Regions from separate parts of the Streptomyces sp. NPDC002926 genome, predicted to be linked through region 2. Evidence: riboswitches for the same ligand, from Rfam matches in the RefSeq annotation. Region 2 holds a riboswitch; the other holds the start of a gene.
The links. Region 2 has a riboswitch for glycine ahead of gcvP (aminomethyl-transferring glycine dehydrogenase). Riboswitches for the same ligand answer to the same signal wherever they lie in the genome.
Positions count from the first base shown of each region.

Region 1: linked by a shared signal. The riboswitch ahead of gcvT (glycine cleavage system aminomethyltransferase GcvT) and the one ahead of gcvP (aminomethyl-transferring glycine dehydrogenase) in region 2 are both predicted to bind glycine.

Region 1 covers NZ_JBSFUK010000026.1:41,356-52,702, reverse strand. Annotated here, with positions in the region: gene ACWDZ6_RS27545 (enhanced serine sensitivity protein SseB C-terminal domain-containing protein) at 1-553, opposite strand, end outside; gene ACWDZ6_RS27540 (enhanced serine sensitivity protein SseB) at 677-1,447, opposite strand; gene ACWDZ6_RS27535 (AAA family ATPase) at 1,620-2,288, opposite strand; glycine riboswitch at 2,470-2,567, shown strand; gene gcvT (glycine cleavage system aminomethyltransferase GcvT) at 2,716-3,840, shown strand; gene gcvH (glycine cleavage system protein GcvH) at 3,899-4,276, shown strand; gene glyA (serine hydroxymethyltransferase) at 4,300-5,562, shown strand; gene ACWDZ6_RS27515 (L-serine ammonia-lyase) at 5,717-7,084, shown strand; gene ACWDZ6_RS27510 (STAS domain-containing protein) at 7,264-7,656, shown strand; gene ACWDZ6_RS27505 (EF-hand domain-containing protein) at 7,768-7,983, opposite strand; gene ACWDZ6_RS27500 (GNAT family N-acetyltransferase) at 8,169-8,807, shown strand; gene ACWDZ6_RS27495 (YVTN family beta-propeller repeat protein) at 8,984-10,162, opposite strand; gene ACWDZ6_RS27490 (polysaccharide deacetylase family protein) at 10,171-10,947, opposite strand; gene ACWDZ6_RS27485 (ATP-binding protein) at 11,344-11,347, opposite strand, start outside.
Region 2 covers NZ_JBSFUK010000025.1:65,767-77,113, reverse strand. Annotated here, with positions in the region: gene ACWDZ6_RS27315 (small basic family protein) at 1-156, shown strand, start outside; gene ACWDZ6_RS27310 (DUF881 domain-containing protein) at 162-1,076, shown strand; gene ACWDZ6_RS27305 (FHA domain-containing protein) at 1,224-2,105, shown strand; gene ftsR (transcriptional regulator FtsR) at 2,146-2,889, shown strand; gene ACWDZ6_RS27295 (bifunctional nuclease family protein) at 2,943-3,416, shown strand; gene ACWDZ6_RS27290 (MerR family transcriptional regulator) at 3,584-4,153, shown strand; partial or broken gene ACWDZ6_RS27285 (DNA polymerase IV) at 4,192-5,658, shown strand; gene ACWDZ6_RS27280 (PRC-barrel domain-containing protein) at 5,589-6,023, opposite strand; glycine riboswitch at 6,138-6,235, shown strand; gene gcvP (aminomethyl-transferring glycine dehydrogenase) at 6,413-9,298, shown strand; gene ACWDZ6_RS27270 (DUF5999 family protein) at 9,373-9,579, opposite strand; gene ACWDZ6_RS27265 (hypothetical protein) at 9,866-10,453, opposite strand; gene ACWDZ6_RS27260 (glutamate-cysteine ligase family protein) at 10,936-11,347, shown strand, end outside.

The sequences.
Region 1 (11,347 bases), on a different contig from region 2:
CGATGGCGAGATACGGGGCGCCGAGCGCGGGCTGCACCCAGGCGCGGCGGAGCGAGCGGATCGCATGCGTGCGGTGGGCATTCTGGGCGAGCAGGCCGTAGAAGTGCGGTAGCTCGATGGCCGGTTCGGACAGTCGCAGCGGTCCTGCGGGCATCCGGTCGAGGCCGGTGGCGATGCGGCGCAGATCCAGCCAGGGGATGCCGACGCCGCCGCCCGGCGCGTGCGGGTTGAGCCAGATGCCCCAGCGGTCCGGGTACAGCGCGCGGGCGATGTCCCGGCCGGTGACCACCTCGTGGGCGCGGTTCCAGCCGGAGACGGAGAGCTCCTGGGCGGAGGTGACGCAGGGCGCGTAGCCGACGCCGTCGACCTCCATGTTGCCGTACTGGGCGTCCGACGATCCGGCCTGGCCGTGCCAGAGCAGCATCCAGACCTGGCCGTTCGACGGGTCGGCGATGGCGTGCAGCAGCGCCTCGTACGCGTCGTAGCGTCCGGGAGTCACCTGGCGCAGCATGTGCTCGACCTGCCCGGCCGCCGCGGTGCCTGACGCACTCACCCTGGTTCCGCCCCTCTTCGATGCCTCTTCGATGCAGCAACACCACAGCCGCCCCGGGCACACGAGTGCTGCGGTAAGGCCATCAAACCAGCTTAATCGGCAGTCCTGACACCGACTTGACGACTACATGTGCGGCCGTTCGTAGAAGGGCCGCACCCGCTCCAGCATCCATGCTCCGACCGGGTCCTGGGCGGCATCCAGCAGTACGAGGTTGACCGGCCAGCCCACCTGGACCCGGCCGAGCGCCCGGCCGAGCGCGTCCATCGGGGCATTGCGCTCGGCGGCCTCCCAGGAGGAGAGCTGGACACCGATGAAGAGGGCCGGCGGGTCGCCCTCGATGGAGGCGAGCGCGCGACGGGCGGTGAGGACGACGCCGGAGGCCTCGAACTCCTCGGCCGCGGCGGCGAGGAAGTCGACCGGCTCTTCCTGCCAGTCGGGCTCGAAGAGCCGGACCCGGCCGCCGCTCGCGGGGCCGTCCAGCGGTGTACGTCCCACCCGGCACAGCTCGGCGACCGCGGGCGGCGGCAGCGGCGCGCCGACCGTACCGCCGGGATTCACGGCGATACCGAGCTGCGGAGGCAGCCCGCGGGCGAATTCCCGCGCGGGCGCGACGGTGAAGGAGACATGGCTGCCGACGCACTGCAGATACTGCTGCTCGGAGCTGAAGACCGGGACATACGGAGCGCCGTCGATCTCCATCGTGGGCAGATCGAGATCGGGGCTGTCGGGTCCGCCGCCGTTGGGCAGCGGCACCCAGATATGACTGCGGCCGAGCACCTCGACCAGCCGGCCGCCCGCCGAGGGGTTGCCGAGCGATGCGCCGAGCACCTCTTCCAGCTCGTTCCCCGGCCAGCCGGACGACGGATACGGATGGGTCTGCTCCGGTATCTCCATGTGCGGTCCTTCTCCCCCGGCTTCCACGGCTGCGCGCCACGAGCCTAACTCCGCGGTCCGACGGACATGAACCGGGGCTCCGTGCCGGACCCCGCTCCTCAAAGGCCTCAGAGGCTGAGTCCCAGCCCCGCGCGCACCGCCCTACGGCTTCTCGAAGCCGTCGCGCACCGCCCTACGACTTCTCGAAGCCGACCCGCGCCAGCACCCCCGCCGCGTCCCGGTCCAGCAGCACCGCCGAAGCGCAGCCCGCCGGCAGCCGGCCCGCCTCCGCGTCGCCGATCAGATGCCCGACCGCGCGCCGGTGCCGGGCGAAGGCGTAGCCGGAGACTCCCCGACCCCGCTCGCGCTGGCCCTGTCTGGCGACCTCGGGCGTGACGTCGAGCAGCACCAGATGGAGACCGCTCCCGCGGCGGCGCGCCACGCGGGCCAGCCAGCGCCGCACCCAGGTCTGCGTACCGCAGTCATGGACGACGACACTCTCGCCGGAGCGCAGCGCCCGCCTCAGCCCGGCGTAGTGGGCGATCCGTACGAGCGGGCGGTAGACGGCGTACGGCAGCAGCCGCGGCATCAGGGCCTCCCAGCGGTCCCGGGTGTCCTGCGAGTCGATGACACGGCCGCGCGCCGCGCGGCGGATCAACGTGGACTTGCCGCTGCCGGGCAGGCCGGAGACGACCACCACATCACCGGCGGCGAAGACCAGACTGTGCGGACTGCGGCCCGAGCGGTCCCTGAGGTCGCGCAGTATGGCCTCGGGCGCCCCTCGCAGTTCCCGTGCGGACACGTCCGGCCGGGCGGGCACCCCCGCGGTCGTCGCACAGGCACCGGACTGCTGCAACGTCATCACCCTCCCCCATGTCGGGTCACGCTCACCCTTGCCCATGAAGTGTAAAGAATTGGTAATGCGACACAACCTATTCGCAGCTGCGGGCCACTTCGGGCAGGCGCGGCCGCGTTCCGGACCACACGCACCACTCTGGCGCGATGCGTGCAATGATGTGCCCGCCAACTGCATACCGGCCGCTTGAATCCACGCGGGAGAGTCCTGGCCACTGTGTGCGCCGGGCGCCGAAGGAGCAAGTCCCTCCCTTGAATCTCTCAGGCCCCGTACCGCGTGTGATGAGGCAGATCTGAAAAGCGAGCCGCTGTCGAGTGGCTCCACCCAAGGTGCAAGTCACGACCATCAATACGTGTGGTCGGGACGAACCTCTCAGGTTCCGATGACAGATGGGGAGGATCGTCCTCGCCGGCCTGCCCTGGGAGCCACATCTATGAGTCACGCCCCCCGTCTGACTGCCCTCGACGCCCTGCACCGCTCGCTGGGCGCGACCATGACCGACTTCGCGGGCTGGGACATGCCGCTGCGGTACGGCAGTGAGCGCGACGAGCACAACGCCGTACGCACCAAGGCCGGTCTCTTCGACCTGTCGCACATGGGCGAGATCACCGTCAGCGGACCGCGTGCCGCCGATCTCCTCGACTTCGCGCTGGTCGGCAACATCGGCGGAGTGGCCGTCGGCCGCGCCCGCTACACCATGATCTGCCAGGAGGACGGCGGAATCCTCGACGACCTGATCGTCTACCGCCTCGGCGAGACGGAGTACATGGTCGTCGCCAACGCGGGCAACGCCCAGGTGGTGCTGGACGCGCTGACCGCCCGCGCCGAGGGCTACGACGCCGAGGTACGGGACGACCGCGACGCGTACGCGCTCATCGCCGTCCAGGGCCCGGAGTCCCCCGGCATCCTCGCATCGCTGACCGACGCCGACCTGGACGGGCTGAAGTACTACGCCGGCCTGCCCGGCACGGTCGCCGGCGTCCCGGCGCTGATCGCCCGTACGGGCTACACCGGCGAGGACGGCTTCGAGCTCTTCGTCCAGCCGCAGTACGCCGAGAAGCTCTGGCAGGCGCTGACCGAGGCGGGCGCGCCCGTCGGTCTCGTCCCGGCCGGTCTGTCCTGCCGCGACACGCTCCGCCTGGAGGCGGGCATGCCGCTGTACGGGCATGAGCTGACCACCGCGCTGACCCCGTTCGACGCGGGCCTCGGCCGGGTCGTGAAGTTCGAGAAGACCACGAACGACGGGCGTTTCGTCGGCCGCGAGGCACTCGAGGCAGCCGCCGTGCGCGCCGAGTCCAACCCGCCGCGCAAGCTCGTCGGCCTGATCGCCGAGGGCCGCAGGGTCCCGCGCGCCGGCTTCTCCGTGGTCGCTGGCGGCCAGGTCGTCGGCGAGGTCACCTCCGGTGCGCCCTCCCCGACCCTCGGCAGGCCGATCGCCATCGCGTATGTGGACGCGACGCACGCCGTCCCGGGCAGCGAGGGCGTCGGCGTCGACATCCGCGGCACCCACGAGCCGTACGAGGTCGTCGCGCTGCCGTTCTACAAGCGCCAGAAGTGATCGTCCGCACCTTCACTCCGTTCACCAGCACTCCCCCGCGTACAGGAGAATTCAGGCCATGAGCAACCCCCAGCAGCTGCGCTTCAGCAAGGAGCACGAGTGGCTGTCGGCCGCCGAGGACGGCGTCTCGACGGTCGGCATCACGGAGCACGCGGCGAACGCACTCGGCGATGTGGTGTACGTCCAGCTCCCTGAGGTAGGTGACACGGTGACCGCGGGCGAGACCTGCGGTGAGCTGGAGTCGACCAAGTCCGTCAGCGACCTGTACTCCCCGGTCAGCGGTGAGGTCACCGAGGCCAACGAGGACGTCGTCAATGACCCGTCACTCGTGAACTCCGCCCCCTTCGAGGGTGGCTGGCTCTTCAAGGTGCGCGTCAGCGAGGAGCCGAAGGACCTGCTCTCCGCCGACGAGTACACCGAGTTCTCCGGCAACTGACCACGACCACGACAGGGATCGAGATGTCGCTTCTCAACGCCCCTCTCCATGAGCTGGACCCGGACGTCGCCGCCGCTGTCGACGCCGAGCTCCACCGCCAGCAGTCCACCCTCGAGATGATCGCCTCGGAGAACTTCGCTCCGGTCGCGGTCATGGAGGCGCAGGGCTCCGTCCTCACCAACAAGTACGCCGAGGGCTACCCGGGCCGCCGCTACTACGGCGGCTGCGAGCACGTCGATGTGGTCGAGCAGATCGCGATCGACCGCGTCAAGGCGCTCTTCGGCGCCGAGCACGCCAACGTCCAGCCGCACTCGGGCGCCCAGGCGAACGCGGCCGCGATGTTCGCGCTGCTGAAGCCGGGCGACACGATCATGGGTCTGAACCTCGCCCACGGCGGGCACCTGACCCACGGCATGAAGATCAACTTCTCCGGCAAGCTGTACAACGTGGTCGCGTACCACGTGGACAGCGAGACCGGCCAGGTCGACATGGCCGAGGTCGAGCGCCTCGCCAAGGAGTCCCGTCCGAAGCTGATCGTCGCCGGCTGGTCCGCGTACCCGCGCCAGCTGGACTTCGCGGCCTTCCGCCGGATCGCGGACGAGGTCGGCGCGTACCTGATGGTCGACATGGCCCACTTCGCGGGCCTGGTCGCCGCCGGTCTGCACCCGAACCCGGTGCCGCACGCCCATGTCGTCACCACCACCACGCACAAGACCCTCGGTGGTCCCCGCGGCGGCGTGATCCTGTCGACGCAGGAGCTCGCCAAAAAGATCAACTCCGCGGTCTTCCCCGGTCAGCAGGGCGGTCCGCTGGAGCACGTCATCGCGGCGAAGGCAGTCTCCTTCAAGGTCGCGGCGACCGAGGAGTTCAAGGAGCGCCAGCAGCGCACCCTGAACGGCGCCCGTATCCTCGCCGAGCGCCTGGTCCAGGCCGACGTGACCGAGCACGGCGTCTCCGTACTGTCCGGCGGCACGGATGTGCACCTGGTCCTGGTCGACCTGCGCAACTCCCAGCTGGACGGCCAGCAGGCCGAGGACCGCCTCCACGAGGTGGGCATCACGGTCAACCGCAACGCGATCCCGAACGACCCGCGGCCGCCGATGGTCACCTCGGGTCTGCGGATCGGCACCCCGGCGCTGGCCACCCGCGGTTTCCAGGACGAGGACTTCCGTGAGGTCGCCGACATCATCGCCGAGGCGCTGAAGCCTTCGTACGACACGCAGGCGCTGAGCGCCCGGGTCTCGGCCCTGGCCGCGAAGCACCCGCTTTACCCTGGCCTGAAGTAATTCCGTACGCTTTTGTACGAACTCACGGGGCACCGCGCACACTGGTCAGTGCGTGCGGTGCCCCGCACCAGGTACCGCCTCGGTACCGCCCACGCACCGCCCTCTGCACCACCCCGGCAGACAAAGGCGTCTACCAACCCCCTAGGAGTCTTCCGTGGCCATTTCGGTCTTCGACCTGTTCTCGATCGGCATCGGCCCGTCCAGCTCCCACACCGTCGGCCCGATGCGCGCGGCCGCCCTGTTCGCGCGGCGGCTCAAGAACGAGGGCCTGATGGCCCACACCGCCGCCATACGCGCCGAGCTCTTCGGCTCACTCGGCGCGACCGGCCACGGCCACGGCACCCCGAAGGCCGTCCTGCTCGGTCTTGAGGGCAACTCTCCCCGTACCGTCGACGTCGAGACCGCAGACGCCCAGGTCGAGCGCATCCGCACCGGCCGCCGGATCAATCTGCTCGGTATGCACGAGATCGACTTCGACTTCGACAAGGATCTGATCCTGCACCGCCGCAAGGCGCTGCCGTACCACGCCAACGGGATGACGATCTTCGCGTACGACGCCCAGGGCGGACTCGTCCTCGAGAAGACGTACTACTCGGTGGGCGGCGGCTTCGTGGTCGACGAGGACGCCGTCGGCGAGGACCGGATCAAGCTCGACGACACCGTGCTGAAGTACCCCTTCCGTACCGGCGACGAGCTGCTGCGGCTCGCGCAGGAGACCGGTCTTTCGATCTCCGCGCTGATGCTGGAGAACGAGAAGGCCTGGCGCACCGAGGACGAGATCCGCGAGGGCCTGCTCGAGATCTGGCGGGTCATGCAGGCCTGCGTCTCGCGCGGGATGTCCCGCGAGGGCATCCTGCCCGGCGGCCTCAAGGTCCGCCGCCGCGCGGCCAACTCCGCCCGTCAGCTGCGTGCCGAGGGCGACGCACTGGCCCGCTCCATGGAGTGGATCACGCTGTACGCGATGGCCGTGAACGAGGAGAACGCCGCGGGCGGCCGCGTCGTCACCGCACCCACCAACGGCGCCGCGGGCATCATCCCGGCGGTGCTGCACTACTACATGAACTTCGTGCCGGGCGCGGACGAGGACGGCGTGATCCGCTTCCTGCTCGCCGCCGGAGCGATCGGCATGCTCTTCAAGGAGAACGCCTCGATCTCCGGCGCCGAGGTCGGCTGCCAGGGCGAGGTCGGCTCCGCATGTTCGATGGCCGCGGGTGCGCTGGCGGAGGTGCTCGGCGGCACTCCCGAGCAGGTCGAGAACGCGGCCGAGATAGGCATGGAGCACAACCTCGGCCTGACCTGCGACCCGGTCGGCGGCCTGGTCCAGATCCCTTGCATCGAACGCAACGGCATGGCCGCGGTCAAGGCCGTGACGGCGGCGAAGATGGCGATGCGCGGTGACGGCAGCCACAAGGTCTCGCTCGACAAGGTCATCAAGACCATGAAGGAGACCGGGGCGGACATGTCGGTCAAGTACAAGGAGACCGCGCGCGGCGGCCTCGCGGTGAACATCATCGAGTGCTGATCAGCAGCTATAGAGCGCACGTCAAGACAGTCCGCAGGAATTCACCCACAAGGGTGAGTTTTCCGAGCTCCGAACGTTTCTTCTCCGCCGCGGGCCCGAGCCTCCGCATTAGTCTCACAGCCTGTTCACCCAAGCCCCCGGTGATCAGATCGGGCACTACCCAGCAAGGAGAAACCCTGATGTCCGAGGGGCTGACGTCCAGGCCGTACGGGTTACTCGCCACGCTTCCAGAAGCGTACGGCCGGGTCTACCGACGGCAGGAACGCACCGTCGTCGAGCTGCGTGGCGAGATCGACATCGCCGCAGTGACGGTGATCGGCGCCTATCTCGATGTGGTCACCTCGGTCCGCGCCCACGAAGTGGTCGTCGACCTGACGCATGTCGAGTTCCTGGACTGCTCCGGGCTGGCGCTGCTCTGCCGGGCCCGACGGCGCACCACGGAGTTCGGCGGCCGCCTGTGCGTGGTCTGCGCCCGGCCGACGATTCTGCGCGTCTTCAAGGCGGGCGGCGTGCTGGACGTGCTCCGTACGCTGCCGACGCTGGACGCGGCACTGGCGGCGCAGGGCGGATGAAATCCGGGCGGTCCCCGGCCTGGCCGGGGAGCCGCTCCGGTGCGTCAAGGCCTTGCGCGGCTCTGACGAGGCCCTGAGGCCCTGTTCGGCTCAGGCCCTGTTCAGCTCTGTTCAGGCCTTGTTGAGCGAGGCCCAGAATTCGTCGAAGGTCAGCTGACCGTCGCCGTTGGCGTCCTTCGTCCTGATCACTGCCTCGGCGACCGTCTCGGTGACATGGAAGTCGCCCAGCTGAGCCATCACGCTCTTGTACTCGCTCGCCGTGATCAGGCCGTCGCCGTCCAGGTCGTAGCGCTCGAACGCCCTGCGCGCCTCTTCGATGTCCGCCACTGCTTCCGCCCCTCCTTGGTGCATTACTGACGGGGTCAGATTAACCGCCCCGATGAGCCCTCACGGCAGCGGCCGTCCGATCGAAGGCGGCCGCGGCTCCTGTCGCACCCTTGAGCACTCCGCGTACGTCCTCCAGGGAGGGCCCGGGTTCGGGTGGAGGCTCACGTCGCGGAGAGGGAGACGAGATGAGCAAGGCACTGGCGGAGATCCTGGCCGCGGCAGCACGCGGGAAGTTCCCGCCGCCGGACGGATCCACCACCGTGATCGGTCAGCCGAGCGTCCGGGACGCCGGTGTGATGGCGTTCACCGCGCACTCGGTGGTCTTCACGGACGAGGATCCGGACTGGGTAGGGGCCGAGCTGGCCGCCACCGCGTCCGACCGGCTGGCCGCGGCGATGAACCCTGCGTTCCTTTCCGCCATGCTGGCCCGTACCGGCCGCTCGATGCACACCATCGACCTGGTGACCGTCGCCGGCGCGCTCCGGGGCGGACCGGCGCTCGAACTGCGCGAGATCGAGGACCCGGAGCACCCTCGGGTGGCACGCGCCCTGAAGTTCCGCGAGGGGGTGAGGGTCTGGGCCGCGGACGGCGGGGTGCTGGTACTCGGCCGGGGCGTCGCGGGCCGCTGGGAGGCCGCGATCGAGGTGGACGAGCAGGCGCGCGGCCGGGGCCTCGGCGTGGAACTCGCTGTGGCGGCACGCCACTTGGTGCCGGACTCCGTGGTGTGGGCCCAGCAGTCGCCGGGGAACGCCCGTAGCGTACGGACGTTCCAGACGGCGGGCTTCCGGCCGGTGGGCTCCGAAGCCCTGTTCGTGGCCCGATGAGCCGTGGTCGAGTCGGCCGGACGAGCCGGACGAGCACGCCGCCCGCGCCACAGAACTCGCCCGCCGGGCGACGCCGCGCTTCACCGCGAGGGTGTCCTCGAACGCGGGGCGGGTCCGGAGAGCGGCCCCGCCCCGCGTTCGAGGCGCGGGTCCGGGGCTGATCCCCGGGGCGCTGCTCAGCGGAAGATGCCCGTGTGACCCAGCGAGTAGCGCCCGGGCTGCGGATAGACCGCGAGTCCGTGCGGACCGCTGCCCACCCTGATACGGGCCAGCTGCTTACCGGTCACGGTGTCGATGGCGTACACCTCGGAGTCGTAACGCCCGGACAGCCACAGCACCTTGCCGTCCGCCGAGACACCGCCCATGTCGGGGCTGCCGCCGTCCGGCAGCGTCCACTTCTTGGTCAGCCTGTTCTGTGCGAAGTCGAAGACGGAGACGGAGCCCTCGCCGCGGTTGGAGATGTACATCTCCTTGGAGTCACGGCTGACGTAGAGGCCGTGGCAGCCCTTGCCGGTGGGGAGCAGTTCGGGCGTGGTGAACTTCTCGCCGTCGAGCACCCACACGCCGTGCGCCATCATGTCGGCGATGTAGAAGGTCTTGCCGTCCGGCGAGATCTTCACGTCCTGCGGCATCGCACCGTTGAAGGGCAGCTTCTGCCGGCCGAGGACATTCATGCCCTCCGTGTCGACCTTCAGCAGCTCGCCGGAGAACTCGCAGGAGACGATGAAGTACCGGCCGTCGGCGGAGAAGTCCGCGTGGTTGACGCCGTAGCAGGAGACAGGGGTGCTCTTGATCCGCTTCATGGTGTGCGCGTCGCGGAAGACGAGCGCGCGGTCCAGCGAGGCCATGACGATCGCGTACTTGCCGTCGGGCGTGAAGTAGAGGTTGTACGGGTCGTGCACGTCGACCGGCTTGCCCGCGGCACCGGTGGCGGGGTTGATCGGGGTGAGCGTATGGCCGCGGTTGTTGTTGACCCAGAGCGTCTTGAGGTCCCAGGAGGGGACGACGTGCTGCGGCTGGACGCCGACCGGGATCGTCTGGATGACCTTGTACGTCGTGGGGTCGATGACCGAGACGGTGTTGGAGTTGGTGTTGGGGACGTAGACCCGGGACGGGAAGCCTTTGACCGCCGGCGAGAGCCGGCCCGGGCGGTCCGCCGCGTAGACGTCATGCGCGTCCAGCACGGGCGGCATGCCACGCAGCCAGGAATGCTGCCCGTACCGGGGTTTGGCGGGCGGCGCGGCGGCCTTGGTTGCGAGCGCCTCGGTCCGGTCGGGGGGTGAGCTACAGCCCGCGAGCAGCGCGAGCAGGACGCCCGCGAGCAGCGCGGTGGTCCGCTTGGCGAGGGGAGTCATCGGGTGCATCAGATCAGCAGCTCCGTGGTGGTCACCGCGCGCAGGCCGCGGCGGTTGAGGTCGTCGAGGAGTGCGGGCAGCGCGGCGACCGTGTCGGGAACGCCGAAGTGCAGACTCACCACCGATCCGCGCCGGATCTGCCCGGTGACATTGCGGGTGACGGCTGTGGCGCCGGGCTTGGTGTGGTCGAGGGAGTCGACGTCGTACGAGAGAACATGCGGGTAGCCGGCCCGGTGGGCGAGTTCGGTGACGAGGGGGGTCGCGTCGCGCGTTCGGGAGGGGCGGAACCAGGTGCCGATGGAGCCGGTGAGCCGGCGCAGCCGCTCGGCACAGCCGGTGATCTCGGCGTACGCCTGCGTCTCGGACATCTCCGAGATGCCCAGATGGCGCTGGGTGTGATTGCCGAGGTCGTGCCCGCCGTCGAGGATCCGGCGGGCGAGGTCCGGGTACTCGTCGAGCCAGCTGCCGACGGCGAGGACGGTGACATGAGCCCCTGCCCGTTCGGCCTCGGCCAGTAACGCCCTGGCCACGGCCGGATCCCCCTGGCCGTGGAAGGTGAGGGCCACCCGGTCCCGGTCGCGGGGGCCGTGGGCGATCCGGGCGGGCTGTCCGGGGAAGCGGCGGGGAGCGGGCGCGGGGCCGGGACGGGAGCCGCGGGGCCGCGGCGTGGGGGCGGCGGGCGGTGGCGGAGCGGGACTGTCGTCGGTGCAGCTCGTGGCGAGGGCACCCGCGACGGCCGCACCCACTCCTGCGCGCAGTGCGCCGCGGCGGTCGATCGAGGTCACGGGAAGCACAGTAGGCGCGGACTGCCCGCAAGATAACGATTGTCCAAATTCAGGGCGATTACGGGTCGCGATCGCGAGACTCAACGCCGGGACAGTGGACCACTAAAACACTCGATGCAATCTATATTCATGCAGCGTTTACCAGGCGAGTGGCCCATCTAACCTACGATTCACTTCCCGCATGTCCATATTTGCCAGCTTTCAACCGAGTATGGACTTTTGGCGCCGCGACGCCCGTCTGCCATAGTCGGTGACACGACCCCCATTGACCCGGGCCAGGTCGTCGTAAGCCGCCGTGGATACACCCCCCCAATCCACGGCGCTCCACAGGAGCCCCCGCTCAGGGGGCTTCTGTGTTTCCCGGTCCGCCGATCGCGGCCCCCGCTGCCCGGCTCCTCAG
Region 2 (11,347 bases):
TCCTTCCTGTCGAATGTGGTGGTGGCCGCGCTGATCGTGTTCCTGGGCGACAAGTTGGGCGTCGGTGCCCAGCTGTCCACGGGTGTGGTGGTCGTGCTCGGTATCCGGATCTTCTCCAACGCTGCCGCGATCCGCCGGCATGTGTTCCGGGCGTGAGGCCGATGAACAGCGAAGAGAACCCGAAGGGCGAGGAGCCGGAGTCGGTGACGCCCCCTGCGGAGGAGCAGCCCGGGAAGCAGGTCGGCGAGCAGCCTGAAGAGCAGGCCGGCGAGCAGCCTGAAGAGCAGGCCGGCGAGCAGCCCGGGAAGCAGGTCGGCGAGCAGCCTGAAGAGCAGACCGGCGAGCACCTCGGGGAGCAGACCGGCCGGCAGCGGCTCGTCGCGGTGTTGTGGCCGCCGCGGGTCACGCGCGCTCAACTCATCGTCGCCCTGCTGCTGTTCGTCCTCGGTCTTGGACTCGCCATCCAGGTCCGTTCGAACAGTGACAACAGTGCGCTGCGTGGCGCCCGCCAGGAGGACCTGGTGCGCATCCTGGACGAGCTCGACAACCGCACCCAGCGGCTCGAGGACGAGAAGCAGCGTCTGGAGGACCAGCGCACCGAGCTGGAGAGCAGCTCGGACCAGGCCGAGGAAGCGCGCAAGCAGACACTGCAGAAGGAACAGCAGCTGGGCATCCTGGCCGGCACAGTCGCGGCGCAGGGACCGGGCATCACGCTGACCATCCAGGACCCGTCCGGCACCGTCGAGTCGGACATGCTGCTCGACGCGATCCAGGAGCTGCGCGCCGCGGGTGCGGAGGCGATCCAGGTCAACGACACCAGGGTCGTGGCGGACACGTATTTCACCGGCACCGGCGGCGACATCGAGGTGGACGGCAAGCGGATCACCGCGCCGTACACGTTCAAGGTCATCGGCAAGCCGCAGGATCTGGAGCCCGCCCTGAACATCCCGGGCGGTGTGGTGCAGACGCTGGAGAAGGAGCAGGCCACGGCCACGGTAGCGCGGTCGGAGAAGATCGTTGTGGATGCGTTGAGACCTGCGAAGCGGCCTGACTACGCTCGGTCGTCATCGCAGTGAGGCGGGGAGTATGAGGTCCGGCGGACGAGGGCATGAGGGTTCGGGGGGTCGGCACATCACAAGCGTGGTGCGTGGTGGAAACTGTCTTGCGGTTTCGGACGTTGTGATGATGTCCGGGTCGGCAGGTCTGATCATTGAGGGTTCGTCCTGCCCCACGGGCGGGTCTATTTCGGTCAAGGGGAATCGCCCGTGAAGTTGTTTGGGAAGTTGTTCGGCAAGAGCGCACGCGAGGACGGCGGCAACGCCCGGCACCGCGCGCCACGCCACGGCCAGAGTGAGGAGCAGGGCGCGGAGCGGCCGCTCTTCCGGGATGAGGTGGGTGGTCCGGGTGGTGACATTTCGGGCGGTCAGGGCGCGTCATCTGTTGACCCTGCCGGTCCCGGCCGCATAGGTTTCGGGGAACCATCAACCTCAAGTACGGGTGGAGGGTTTACCTCCGACCCGTATGCGACCAATCCCCACGCGGGGCAGCCGCGGCAGGAGGACCCGTCCATGTCGGCCTTGGTTTGTACGAGGTGTGGGCACCGCAATGCCGAGGCCAGCCGGTTCTGCTCCAACTGCGGTGCGCCGCTGCGGGGCGGAGCGCCGGCGGAGCGCGCCTCGGAGACGACCTCGACGATCTCCATCTCCGGCATCGAGGCCTACGACGCCGAGGTGACCGGACAGACCGCGGTTCCTTCGCTGTCGCCCGAGGCTCAGGCGGCCGTCGACGCGCTGCCGCTCGGCTCGGCACTTCTCGTGGTGCGCCGCGGTCCGAACTCCGGCAGCCGGTTCCTGCTGGACGGTGAGCTGACCACGGCCGGCCGCCACCCGCAGAGCGACATCTTCCTCGACGACGTGACGGTCTCGCGGCGTCATGTGGAGTTCCGCAGAGGGCCGGACGGCCGCTTCGGCGTCGCCGACGTCGGCAGTCTGAACGGCACGTACGTCAACCGCGAGCGGATCGACTCGGTCCTCCTGTCGAACGGCGACGAAGTCCAGATCGGCAAGTACCGGCTGGTCTTCTACGCCAGCCAGCGGGGCGTGTGACCCTCCCCAGACTCCGTCCGGGGGGACCCCAGGAAGGCACATGCGGCGAACACCGACGGGCGGTGCCGGTCACGGCACCGCCACCGCGGGCAACCGGCTGATGAGTATCGGCACGGTGCTCAGTCAGCTGCGCGACGAGTTTCCCGAAGTCACCATCTCCAAGATCCGCTTTTTGGAGGCCGAAGGACTGGTCGAGCCGCGGCGGACGCCGTCCGGGTATCGCAAGTTCAGCCCGGAGGACGTGGAGCGGCTGGCACAGGTGCTGCGGATGCAGCGGGACCACTATCTTCCGCTGAAGGTCATCCGGGAGCATCTCGACGCCCTGGGGCGCGGTGAGCAGGTGCAGCTGCCCGCGCAGGGCGCGCAGCGGGAACTGCTCGACGGCCCCTGGGATGCGGAGTCCGAACGTCCGACCGCTGCCCGGGTGGGTCGCGCGGAGCTTCTCGCGTCCGCCGAGGTGAGCGAGGAGGAGGTGGCCGAGTGGGAGTCGTACGGCCTTCTCGCGGCGGACGAGGACGGCGCCTACGACGCCGAGTCGGTCACCGTGGCCAGGCTTGTCGCGGATCTGGGGAGATTCGGACTCGAGCCGCGGCATCTGCGTGCCATGAAAGCCGCTGCCGAGCGTGAGGCCGGGCTCGTGGAACAGGTGGTTGCACCCTTGCGGCGGCACCGCAATCCGCAGACCAGGGCCCATGCCGAGGCGACCACGAAGGAGCTTGCGGCCCTTTCCGTACGGCTCCATGCGGCCCTTGTGCAGACGGCACTCGGGGTACGGCTCCACTGATCATGGGGGAGCCCGACTACCCAAACCGGTCGGGCACGTCCTAGGGTTGCTGTGTGAACGAGCTCGACGTTGTGGGTGTCCGGGTCGAAATGCCCTCGAACCAACCGATCGTGCTCCTGCGTGAAGTGGGAGGCGACCGGTACCTCCCCATTTGGATCGGTCCCGGGGAGGCGACCGCCATTGCCTTTGCCCAGCAAGGCATGGCTCCTGCCAGGCCGCTGACCCATGACCTCTTCAAGGATGTGCTGGAGGCGGTGGGGCAGGAGCTCACCGAGGTCCGCATCACTGACTTGCGTGAAGGGGTCTTCTACGCGGAGCTGGTCTTCGCCAGCGGAGTCGAGGTGAGCGCCAGACCGTCCGACGCCATAGCGCTGGCCCTGCGCACCGGTACGCCGATCTACGGCAGTGACGGGGTGCTCGACGACGCGGGAATCGCGATCCCGGACGAGCAGGAGGACGAGGTGGAGAAGTTCCGCGAGTTCCTCGATCAGATCTCGCCGGAGGACTTCGGCACCAACAGTCAGTGACCGCCCAGCCGGGCTCTGTTGGCGCATTCGAGCAGCCTTTCCCCGAATAGGGGCACGGGAAACCACTCTCAGGGTGATTATCACTCGGCGTGCCGAGTGTGGCGATCGTTGACGCACCCCGGGCGACTGCCTACCGTCGAGATGGCAGGTCAAGGACGGAGGTCGGCGTGAGCAGCAGCGGCGACGGTACGGCGGCAGGCGGGCCGTACCCGCTTCACGACAGCGCGGCCGACCTCTCTACGGAGACGATCGGCTACCGCGGGCCCACCGCGTGTGCGGCGGCGGGCATCACCTATCGGCAGCTCGACTACTGGGCGCGTACGGGCCTGGTCGAGCCCAGTGTGCGGTCGGCGTACGGCTCCGGAACCCAACGGCTCTACAGCTTCCGCGACGTGGTCGTCCTCAAGATCGTCAAGCGTTTCCTGGACACCGGCGTCGCGCTGCAGAACATCCGTGCCGCGGTGCAGCATCTGAGAGCCCGCGGCTTCACCGATCTCGAACGTATGACGCTGATGAGCGACGGCGCGACGGTCTACGAGTGCTCCTCGCCCGACGAGGTGGTCGATCTGCTGCAGGGCGGCCAGGGCGTCTTCGGGATCGCCGTGGGCGTGGTGTGGCGGGATGTCGAGGCCGCGCTCTCGCAACTGCACGGCGAGCGGGTCGACACCGGCGAGACCCTGGTCGGGAACAATCCCGCCGACGAGCTGGCCAGACGCAGGCGCGACCGGGCCGTCTGACGCCTCCGTTGTCAGTGGCGTAGGGCAGCATCGGAGATGTGAGAACCGCGCCGACGATTCTGCATCTGGACATGGATGCCTTCTTCGCCGCCGCCGAACAGGCGGCGAAGCCGAGTCTGCGCGGGAAGCCGGTGGTGGTCGGCGGGCTCGGGCCGCGCGGAGTCGTCGCCACCGCTTCGTACGAGGCCAGACGGTTCGGTGTGCACTCCGCGATGCCGATGGCGCAGGCCAGGCGGCTGGCGCCGAACGCCGCGTATCTCGTGCCGCGTTTCTCCCTCTACCGGGCGGTCAGCGAGCAGGTGATGGAACTGCTGGGCGGACTCTCGCCGCTGGTGGAGCCGCTGAGCCTGGACGAGGCCTTTGTGGACCTGGAGGCGGGCGGCTCGGCCGACGACTCGGCGTCGGCCAGGGCCACCGGTGAGCGGCTGCGCGCCGATATCCGAGCGGTCACGGGGCTCACTGGTTCGGTCGGGCTCGCGGGGTCCAAGATGCTCGCCAAAATCGCCTCCGAGCAGGCAAAGCCCGACGGCCTGGTCCTCATCGAGCCCGGCACGGAGCGAGAGCTGCTCGGGCCGATGTCCGTGCGTACGCTGCCCGGGGTCGGGCCGGCGACCGGGGAGCATCTGCGGCGGGCCGGAATGACGACCGTGGCCGATCTGGCGGAGGCGGGCGAGGACGAGCTCGTACGTCTGCTGGGCAAGGCACACGGAGCCTCGCTGTTCCGGATGGCGGTGGGGCGCGACGACCGGCCGGTGGTGGCCGAGAGGGACGCGAAGTCGGTGTCGGTGGAGGACACCTTCGATGTGGATCTGCACGACCGGGTACGGGTGCGGATCGAGGTGGAGCGGCTTGCCGAGCGGTGCGTGCAGCGGCTGCGGTCGTCCGGGCACTCGGGGCGGACCATCGTGCTGAAGGTACGGCGGTACGACTTCTCGACGCTGACGCGCTCCGAGACGCTGCGCGGGCCGACGGACGACCCCGCGGTGGTGCGGGAGGCCGCCGGGCGGCTGCTGGAGGCTGTGGACACCACGGGCGGGGTTCGGCTGCTGGGAGTGGGCGTGACCGGGCTCGCCGACTACACGCAGGAGGATCTGTTCGCCCAGGCCGCAGCCGGTGAGCAGGCCGAGGCCGGGGAGCCGGACGGCGATCCGGAGCCGCACGAGGCCGGCGAACGGGCCGGCGAAGGGGCCGGCACCGTAGGTGCGGAACAAAAGCCGCCCGCCGAGCGGCGCTGGCCGGCCGGGCATGACGTACGGCATGCCGAGTACGGGGCAGGGTGGGTGCAGGGCAGCGGGGTGGGGCGGGTGACGGTGCGGTTCGAGGAGCCGTGGTCGCGGCGGCCGGGGCGGGTGCGCACCTTCATGGTCGACGACCCGGACCTGGAGCCGGGCGATCCGCTGCCGCTGGTGGCACCGCCTGCGGCAGCGGACGCCGCTCAGTCCTCCCGGCCAGCCAGCCGGCCGAAGTCCCGGTCGGGTCGGGAGCCGGGGCCGGAGCCGGAGTCCCCGTCGGACGGGCCCGAGGGGTCGGAGGAGGCGGCAGGCGTCTCGGGAGCTTCGGGGAGTTCGAGTCCGTAGTGGTGGTAGAGCTGGAGCTCCTGCTCGGGGGAGAGATGGCGGCCGACACCGAAGTCGGGGGCATCCTTGATCAGCGCGCGCTCGTACGGGACGCGCAGGGTGTCGTTGACGACCTTGCTGGGCTCGAGCGGGACGAAGGCGTCCCGGCTGAAGAGGCCCGTGCGCACGGCCGCCCACTCGGGCGCCCCTGTCGCATCGTCCAGATACACCTCGTCCACAGTCCCGATTTTGGTGCCATGGCTGTCGAACGCCTTGCGGCCGATCAGGCTGCGCGGATCGATATCGGTCTGCACGGTCCCTCCAATAGGTCGCAACTGGTGTTTAAATACTACAAAAGTGCACATCGGAGGTATCGGCCACTCGAGCGATCGACGACGAGGCGCGCTGGTAGGCTGGCTAACGGCTGCTGACCCCGTGCGGGAGAGTCCTCCGGTGAAAGTACCGGCGGCGCCGAAGGAGCAAATCCTCCCCGGAATCTCTCAGGCCCCTGTACCGCACGGACGAGGTCACTCTGGAAAGCAGGGCGGGCGTCGGACGGCATCCGCTCTCACCGACGGTGAAAGTCGGCGTGCCCTGTGCGCGTCGGTGAAGCTCTCAGGTTGAGATGACAGAGGGGGAGGCCGTCCGGGCATCCGCGCCGTGGTGCCCCTCGTAGGTCGTGTCTGACCAGGAGGCCTCCTTAATGACCGCCAACCGCATTCCGCTCTCCCAACTGGAGCGAGGCACCCCCTTCGAGCAGCGCCACATCGGGCCCGACGCCGGGGCTCAGGCCAAGATGCTCGCGCAGGTGGGCTACGGCTCGCTCGACGAGCTGACCTCCGCCGCGGTGCCCGATGTGATCAAGAGCGCCGAGGCGCTGAACCTCCCGGGCGCCCGCACCGAAGCCGACGTTCTCGCCGAGCTGCGCACCCTCGCCGACCGCAATCAGGTGCTGGCGCCGATGATCGGCCTCGGCTACTACGGCACCTTCACGCCGCCGGTCATCCTGCGCAATGTCATGGAGAGCCCGGCCTGGTACACCGCCTACACGCCGTACCAGCCGGAGATCTCGCAGGGGCGGCTCGAGGCACTGCTGAACTTCCAGACGATGGTGGCCGATCTGACCGGCCTGCCCACCTCCGGCGCATCGCTGCTCGACGAGGCCACCGCCGCCGCTGAGGCCATGTCGCTCGCCCGCCGCGTCGGCAAGGTCAAGGACGGTGTCTTCCTGGTCGACGCCGACGCGCTGCCCCAGACCATCGCGGTGATCCGGACCCGCGCCGAGCCGACCGGTGTCGAGGTCGTCACCGCGGATCTGAGCGAGGGCATTCCGGCCGAGATCGCCGAGCGCGGCGTCTTCGGCGTACTGCTGCAGTACCCGGGTGCCTCCGGTGCCGTACGGGACCTCAAGCCCGTCGTCGAGCAGGCGCACGAGCTCGGCGCGATCGTCACGGTCGCCGCCGATCTGCTGGCCCTGACCCTTCTCACGTCACCCGGCGAACTGGGTGCCGACATCGCCGTCGGCACCACCCAGCGCTTCGGTGTCCCGATGGGCTTCGGCGGTCCGCACGCCGGCTACATGGCGGTACGTGACAAGTTCGCCCGCAGCCTGCCGGGGCGCCTCGTCGGCGTCTCCGTGGACGCGGACGGCAACAGGGCCTACCGGCTCGCGCTGCAGACTCGTGAGCAGCACATCCGCCGGGAGAAGGCCACCAGCAACATCTGCACCGCGCAGGTGCTGCTCGCCGTCATGGCGGGGATGTACGCGGTCTACCACGGTCCCGAGGGCCTGCGGTCGATCGCACAGCGCACTCACCGCTATGCCGCGCTGCTCGAGGCGGGACTGCGGGCCGGCGGTGTGGAGGTCGTGCACGGTTCCTTCTTCGACACGGTGACCGCCCGGGTGCCGGGCAGGGCCGCCGAGGTCGTGGCCGCCGCACGCGAGGGCGGAGTGAACCTCCACCTCGTCGACGCCGACCAGGTCTCCATCTCCTGCGACGAGACCACCGGCCGTGAGCAGCTGTCCGCAGTCTGGTCCGCCTTCGGTGTCGAGGGCGACGTCGAGGCGCTCGACGCGACCACCGCGGAAACGTTGCCTCAGGCCCTGCTGAGGACCGACGACTACCTCACGCACCCCGTCTTCCACGAGCACCGTTCCGAGACCGCGATGCTGCGCTACCTGCGCAGGCTCGCAGACCGTGACTACGCGCTGGACCGCGGCATGATCCCGCTCGGCTCCTGCACCATGAAGCTGAACGCGACCACCGAGATGGAGTCGGTGACCTGGCCGGAGTTCGGGCAGATGCACCCCTTCGCCCCGGTCGAGCAGGCCGCCGGGTATCTCACGCTCATCCATGAGCTGGAGGAGCGCCTCGCCGAGGTCACCGGGTACGACGCGGTGTCCATCCAGCCCAACGCCGGTTCGCAGGGCGAGCTCGCGGGCCTGCTCGCCGTACGCGCGTATCACCGCGCCAACGGCGACGCCCAGCGCACCATCTGCCTCATCCCCTCCTCCGCGCACGGCACCAACGCCGCCAGCGCCGTGATGGCGGGCATGAAGGTCGTCGTGGTGAAGACCGCCGACGACGGCGAGGTGGACATCGAGGACCTCCGCGCCAAGATCGAGCAGTACCGCGACGAGCTGTCCGTGCTGATGATCACGTACCCGTCCACGCACGGTGTCTTCGAGGAGCACGTCGCCGACATCTGCGCGCAGGTGCACGACGCCGGCGGCCAGGTGTACGTCGACGGCGCCAACCTCAACGCGCTGGTGGGTCTCGCCAAGCCGGGCAAGTTCGGCGGCGACGTCTCGCACCTCAATCTGCACAAGACCTTCTGCATCCCGCACGGCGGCGGCGGTCCGGGCGTCGGCCCGGTCGGGGTACGGGCGCACCTCGCCCCCTACCTCCCGAACCACCCGCTCCAGCCGACCGCGGGACCGGAAACGGGCGTAGGGCCGATCTCGGCCGCGCCGTGGGGCTCGGCGGGCATCCTGCCGATCTCCTGGGCGTACGTACGTCTGATGGGTGGCGAAGGCCTCAAGCGCGCGACGCAGGTCGCCGTGCTCGCGGCCAACTACATCGCCAAGCGCCTTGAGCCGCACTACCCGGTGCTCTACACGGGCCCGGCCGGCCTGGTCGCGCACGAGTGCATCGTGGACCTGCGGCCGCTGTCGAAGGCGACCGGCGTCAGCGTCGACGACATCGCCAAGCGTCTGATCGACTACGGCTTCCACGCGCCGACGATGTCCTTCCCGGTGGCCGGCACACTGATGATCGAGCCCACCGAGAGTGAGGACCTGAACGAGATCGACCGCTTCTGCGACACGATGATCGCGATCCGCGGCGAGATCGAGAAGGTCGCCTCGGGCGAGTGGCCCGCGGAGGACAACCCGCTGCGCAACGCCCCGCACACGGCGGCGGCGCTCGGCGGGGAGTGGGAGCACGCCTACAGCCGGGACGAGGCCGTCTTCCCGGCCGGAGTGAGCGCCGCGGACAAGTACTGGCCGCCGGTGCGCAGGATCGACGGTGCGTTCGGCGACCGTAACCTCGTCTGCTCCTGCCCGCCGCTGGACGAGTACGACAACTGACGCGGGGAGCGCATGCGTCGGGGCCGGTGCGGAGAGAAGTCTCCGGCCGGCCCCCTTGTCGTACCGACGGCGCCTCAGGCGGCCGTCATCACCTGCCCGGTCTCCCGTGCCCGGTGCGGAGCGATGATCTGCCCGTCCGGCAGAAGCTCACCGGTGTCCTCGAAGAGCAGGACGCCGTTGCACAGCAGGCTCCAGCCCTGCTCCGGGTGGTGCGCCACGAGTCGGGCCGCTTCCCGGTCGGCTGAGTCGGATGTAGGGCAGAGTGGCTGGTGCTGGCACATGGGTGGGTTCTCTCGCTGCGTTGTAGTGAGTGTCCTGCGGCTTGATGAGGTGTTCATGGCCGCCCCCCGTATCTGTCGGTCGGCTCCCAGTGTTGCCCCACGGGCGTCAATCCGCAGGGATTTCGCGGCAGCTCTTCTTACTGGTTAAGGACGTATCACCCAGGCGGACGGTTCAGCTCAACTCCACTGTCCTTTCGGGTGGTTCAGGGGGGCCGGTATGGGCTAGTCCGGATGGAGCAGACGTGCGCCCCGCGACCGGCTGGTCACGGGGCGCGACGTGCGGTTTTCAGGCGGGTGAGCCGAGCAGCGGGGCAGGCGCGAGCCGCAGTGTCATCACGGGCAGCAGATCGGCGACGCGGTGCGGACGGTGTGCCGCGATGCCGGGTGGCGCCGGAGCCAGCGGCACCAGTACGTCCGTCGGCCGGGGGGTGCCGGCCGAGGCGTCGGCGTCCGTGTCGCCGTGCAGCCAGAGGGTGAGCATGTAGAGCTCGGGAATGGACAGCAGGCGCGGCTGGAAAGGGGTGTGCATCGACTCGGCCTGGCGCAGCGCCCGTTCGGTGGAGCTGAGGTAGGGGCCTTCGAAGAAGTGCGAGAAGGCCCAGCCGTCGGGGGTGAGCATCGTCTCCGCAGCGGCCACGGCTCGTTCGCCGCTGCGGATCAGGAAGCGCCAGCCGGCGAGGCGGGTGTAGGGGGCGCCGCCGCTCGGCACGATCTGGTCCAGTACGTGGACGGGTAGCGGGAGTTCGGGGCTCAGCGGGCCCTGGGCGGACCTGAGAGCGGGTGTGCGGGCTTCGCGGACGGCGGTGGGAGAACCGAGCGCCGTGAGGACGGTGCGCAGGGCAGGCGCGGGAGCCGGGGGGACATGCAGCGGCATGGTGGGTCGCCTCTCACTTCGGAGACACGTTGGAGCGTGGGCAGGTGCGGACGGCACTGTCAGCGTGCGGGGCCAGAGGGGGGCCGGAAAGGCCACCGGGCGCCAACTCTCTACCTCGTTTGCCGAGTTTATACGACACGTGTTCTCACAGTGTTTCTGCTAGCGGTCGCACGTATTTCCGGCAAGGTGGTATCAGGCCCTTCTCCGGCGGCCTTTCTACCGATATTTCGTGAAGGCGGGGCCGCGGCCTGGGATTTTCTCTTCGGCGCGGACGGCTGGAACCGGTCGGTGTTTTTCACCAGGCATCGGGCAGTGGTAACTGCGTACTGCACCATGCCTAAGGAATGTGCCACTGGAGCCTCTGCCCACACTACCGGTCGCGCGCTGAACGCGGGGCGTTATAGATCAGTCAGTCTGGGCATTATCGTCGGTGAGGCGAGCGGTCGATGCTCTGTGGTGCCCACTCGAGGAGGGACGCTTCGATGGGGGAGAAGGTCGTGGCAGGCGGAGCTGACCTGTCCGATCGGCAAAGGTACCGGAGGAAGCTGCAGCAGTGCCTCGCGGGACTGGGGCGGCTGCTGGCCGAGAAGAGGTTCGACCGGCCCAAAAATCTCATGGGTCTGGAGATCGAGCTGAATCTCGCAGGTGCCGACGGACTGCCGCGGATGATTAATAAGGAAGTGCTGGAGCGGATCGCGAGCCATGATTTCCAGACCGAGCTCGGAATGTTCAACCTGGAAGTAAATATCGTTCCGCACCGGCTGGCCGGGCGCGTGCTCGATCAACTCGCCGAAGAGCTGCGCACCGGCCTTGGATATGCCCACCGAAAAGCGAACGAGGTCGGCGCGGGGATCGTGATGATCGGAATTCTTCCGACGCTCGCCCAGCACGACC